DNA from 2 places in the Streptomyces sp. NPDC050264 genome. Region 1 is predicted to be linked to the other one. Evidence: riboswitches for the same ligand, from Rfam matches in the RefSeq annotation. Region 1 holds a riboswitch; the other holds the start of a gene.
The links. Region 1 has a riboswitch for cobalamin ahead of cobN (cobaltochelatase subunit CobN). Riboswitches for the same ligand answer to the same signal wherever they lie in the genome.
Positions count from the first base shown of each region.

Region 2: linked by a shared signal. The riboswitch ahead of AB0J02_RS31850 (ABC transporter substrate-binding protein) and the one ahead of cobN (cobaltochelatase subunit CobN) in region 1 are both predicted to bind cobalamin.

Region 1 is NZ_JBFAKV010000003.1:246,718-248,912, reverse strand. Features, by position in the region: gene AB0J02_RS06285 (cobalamin biosynthesis protein CobG) at 1-867, opposite strand, end outside; cobalamin riboswitch at 927-1,085, shown strand; gene cobN (cobaltochelatase subunit CobN) at 1,118-2,195, shown strand, end outside.
Region 2 is NZ_JBFAKV010000022.1:49,756-51,950, forward strand. Features, by position in the region: gene AB0J02_RS31845 (iron chelate uptake ABC transporter family permease subunit) at 1-56, opposite strand, end outside; gene AB0J02_RS31850 (ABC transporter substrate-binding protein) at 53-1,087, opposite strand; cobalamin riboswitch at 1,152-1,352, opposite strand; gene AB0J02_RS31855 (amino acid transporter) at 1,459-1,953, shown strand; partial or broken gene AB0J02_RS31860 (hypothetical protein) at 1,973-2,195, opposite strand, start outside.

The sequences.
Region 1 (2,195 bases):
CGCGAAATCCAGCCCCTCCGGCGATTGAGGAGCGGGGTCCGGGGCGGAGCCCCGTGGCCTCGGCGCCGTAGGGGCTTGCGGAGCGTTCGCGGGTGCGGCGCCGTCGTGGCTGCTCGCGCCCCTGAGGGGGCTCGCCGCGATCCCCGCCGCAGCCAGCTCCTCGGCGACCAGAGTCGCCAACTCCGCCTCGGCCAAGCCCAGTTCACGGACCCGCCACACCCGCCGCCCGGAAACCGTACGGGCCGCCCGCACAAAGACCTCGGCGGCGACAACCGCCGCCCGCGCCCCCTCCGCGTACCGCACAAAGAACCCCGCCCCGCCGACGGAGAGCAGGCCCCCACCCCCCGCAAGCCCGCGCAGCAGAACGTCGGGCCCGAGCCCGGCCACATCCCCCCGCCCGTCGTCCAGCGCGAAGAGGAACCGCCCGGACAGCTCGGGGGTGAGGGAACTCGCACAGAGCTCCGCGTCGAGCCCGGTCAACCATCCGCGTACGTCGACGAACCCGCCCCCGTCGAGCCCCGACATCGGCGAGGCCACCACATTGCGGACCCGTTCATGCGCGGCGGAGGGCAGCAGCCCGGCCCCGACGAGAACCTCCGCCAGCTCACCACCGCACCCGCCCCGCAAGCCGCGCAACTGCACGTTGCCCCGCGAGGTGAGATGCAGCGTCCCGTCCCCGAGCCGCCCGGCCGCGTCGGCCAGGGCCCGCGCCTGTGCCACGTCGAGGACCCCGCCGGGGATCCGGATCCGCGCCAGGAACCCGTCGTCCGCCGCGTGCAGCCGCAGCGCGCCGGGGCAGGCGTCATCCCGGGACGTTCCGGATGTTCCGGGCGCACCGGGATCGTCGGGTATGGGGGAGGCGGGCATGCGACGGAGCATACCCACCGCCTGTGACGGGCATCCCGTACCAGGTCACGCCCCCGCCCCGTACGATGAACCGCGGCGGTCCCGTCCGGCCCGCCGCCATCGCCAGCGACGGCGACAGGGGAGGAAGCCCGGTGCGATTCCGGCGCGGTCCCGCCACTGTGAGCCCTCTCATACATGAGGGTGAGCCAGGAACTCCCGCCGTCCAACGACCACCCGGGGCGCGGACACCCCGAGGAAGGCCAGACGACGCATGCCCCAGCAGCCCTCGGAGCCCTCGCAGTCCCCGGAGCCCGCGCAGCTCCTGCTCCTCTCGACGTCCGACACCGACCTGCTCAGCGCCCGCGCGGCGAACGCCGCCGTCGCGGACGCCGCCGACGGCCCGGTCACGTACCGCTTCGCGAACCCCTCCCGGCTCGACGTCGAGACGGAGCTTCCCGCGCTCCTCGACGGTGTCGGCCTCGTCGTCGTACGGCTCCTCGGCGGGGTCCGTGCCTGGCAGGACGGCATCGACCGGCTGACCGCGGCCGGAATCCCGCTGGTGCTGCTCAGTGGTGAACAGGCGCCGGACGCCCAGCTGATGGCGGCCTCGACCGTCCCGGTCGGCATCGCCGCCGAGGCCCACAAGTACCTGGCGCACGGCGGCCCGGCCAACCTCGGCCAGCTGGCGCGCTTCCTCTCCGACACGGTGCTGCTGACCGGCCACGGTTTCGAGGCCCCGGCGCCCGCGCCGACCTGGGGCCCGTTGGAGCGGACCCCTTCGCGGAGCGACGGTCCGACGATCGCCGTGCTCTACTACCGCGCCCACCACATGAGCGGCAACACGGCCTTCGTGCACGCCCTGTGCGAGGAGATCGAGCGCGCCGGGGCCCGGCCACTGCCGCTGTACGTGGCCTCGCTGCGCGCCCCCGAACCGGAGCTCATCGAGGCGCTGCGCCCCGTCGGCGCGATCGTGACGACGGTCCTCGCGGCGGGCGGCACGCGCCCCGCGGAGGCGAGCGCCGGCGGTGACGACGAGTCGTGGGACGCGGGCGCCCTCACCCACCTCGACGTGCCGATCCTCCAGGCCCTGTGCCTGACCTCGTCCCGTGCGGACTGGGCGGAGAACGACGAGGGTGTCTCGCCGCTGGACGCCGCGAGCCAGATCGCGGTGCCGGAGTTCGACGGGCGCCTCATCACCGTCCCGTTCTCCTTCAAGGAGATCGACGAGGACGGGCTCCCGGCCTACGTGGCCGACCCCGAGCGCGCCGCCCGCGTCGCCGGGATCGCCGTCCGCCACGCCCGCCTCCGGCACATCCCGGCGCGGGACAAGAAGCTGGCGCTCGTCCTGT
Region 2 (2,195 bases), on a different contig from region 1:
GCGCAGAGCGCGGCGACGGCCGCGGTCCAGTACAGCGCGGGCCGGACCGCTCTCACGCGTCCAGGCCGAACTCGCGCAGCGCGGCCGCCACCTTCTCCACACCGTCCACGGTGCGGATCGTCGGGTTCAGATCCTGGCCCTTCAGCAGCACGTACCGCTTCTCGCGGACGGCGGTCATCTCCTTGGTGACCGGGTCGGACTCCAAGAACTTGATCTTCTGCGCGGCGGACTCCGCTGACTGTGAGCGGCGGGTCAGATCGCCGATGACGAGGACGTCGGGGTCGCGGTCCGCGACGGTCTCCCAGTTGATCTGCGGCCACTCCTCGTGCGTGTCGTCGAAGACGTTGCGCACGCCGAGCTCCTTGGTGACGATGCCGGGCGCGCCGCAACAGCCCGCCATATAGGGCGAGTCGGAGTTGGCGAACCAGTACAGGACGCTCACGCCGTCGGCATCGACCCCCGAAGTGGCCTTGCTGACACGGGACGTGAGGTCGGCGACGAGCTTCTGTCCGCGCTCCTCCACGTCGAAGATCCGTGCCAGATCGCGTATCTCGCCGTAGACGGTGTCCATGGTCAGCGCGCTGCTGCGCACGCCGTCGCCGTCACCGCTGTTGTCCTTGCCCGCACAGTCGGTGGGGGAGAGGTAGGTGGGCACGCCGAGCTTCTCGAACTGCTCGCGCGGCGCCACCCCGCCCTTGCCGAGGGTGTACGTGAACGAGGCGGCGGCGAAGTCCGGCTCGGTGTCCAGGACCTTCTCGAACGACGGATAGCGGTCGGCGAGCCGCGGCACCTTCGCGTTCGCCTCCTCCAGCCCTTTCAGGACGGGATCGGTCCACGTCGCGGTCCCCACCATCCGGTCGGCGAGGCCGAGCGAGAGCATGATCTCCGCCGATCCCTGGTCCAGGGCGACGGCGCGACGCGGGGCGTGTGCGACCCGGACCTTCGTGCCGCAGTTGTCGAGGGTCACGGCGGAATCCGCGCCGCCCGAGCGGTCCGCGGTGCCGGAGCCCGCGCCGCCGCATGCCGTGAGCAGCAAGGCACCCGCCAACAGCGGTGCGAAACGGCGGATTTGACGTGCGAAAGGCACGGAACTTCCTCTGCGTCCAGGGCCCATACGCGGAGCCGGCCTACGGTTCACCCCCGGCCGCGTGCCGGTCACGGAGGCCGCCAGCAGGTCTTCGGACTCGGGATCGTCCGGACGGAGCGCCTTCCCGGACCGGTACACCGGTCCAGTGGCAGTGGCTCCGCCCGTCACCCTCACCGCTGCGCGTCAGCTCCGGATTTCCACCGGATTCCCTGACCCGTGCACGTACGATACGCACATGGGTACGACTGGCTTTCGGAAGGTATCACGGGCCTGACCAGCCATCGGACGGTGGTCCGGGCCCGTTCCGGGAGAGCGGTCGAGCGGCGGTAACCCGCTCGCCGTTCGTGACGCGGGCCCCTACCCTGCGTCGGATGATGACAGCCGACGATGTGCTGGTGGTCCTCGCCCTGCTGCGGCGGGCCGGAGCGGACGTGTGGATCGGGGGCGGCTGGGGCATCGACGCGCTGGTCGGCGCGGAGACCCGGGAGCATCGGGATCTCGACCTGATGCACCGCCACGAGCAGGAACCCGCCGTGCTCGCCGCCCTCGCCGGCGCCGGATTCGTCGAGACCCTGGACTGGCGTCCCGTCCGCTTCGTCGTCACGCACGCGGACGGCCGCGAACTCGACCTGCATCCTCTGCACTTCGCCGACGACGGCTCCGCCCGGCAGGCCTCCTTCGACCCGGAGCGGCCGTTCGGCTACCCCGCGCACGTCTTCGTCACCGGCACCGTCGCGGGAGAGCCTGTGCCGTGTCTCTCAGCCGAACAGCAGGTCCGCTTCCACCAGGGGTACGAGCCCGCGGACCACGACCGGCACGACATGGCACAGCTGCGCCGGGCCTTCGGGATCGCCACCCACTTCTGACCCGTGGGCGCGGCGGTCGGCGCCCGGCGTTGAGCGCGGCCACGGCGCCGACGGCGTCACCGATCGTGGTGTAGTCGACGGCGACGAACGTGACGGGCCTGCCGCGCTCCCGCTCGCACCTGCGTGCCCGGTCGAGCACGAAGCCGCGGGTGTTGACCGTGCCCGCGTCGAGCCGGCTGCCGCCGTTGTCGGTGATGAAGTGGTTCAGCAGGAACAGCCGCTTGTCGTCGCCGCCGCGGTGG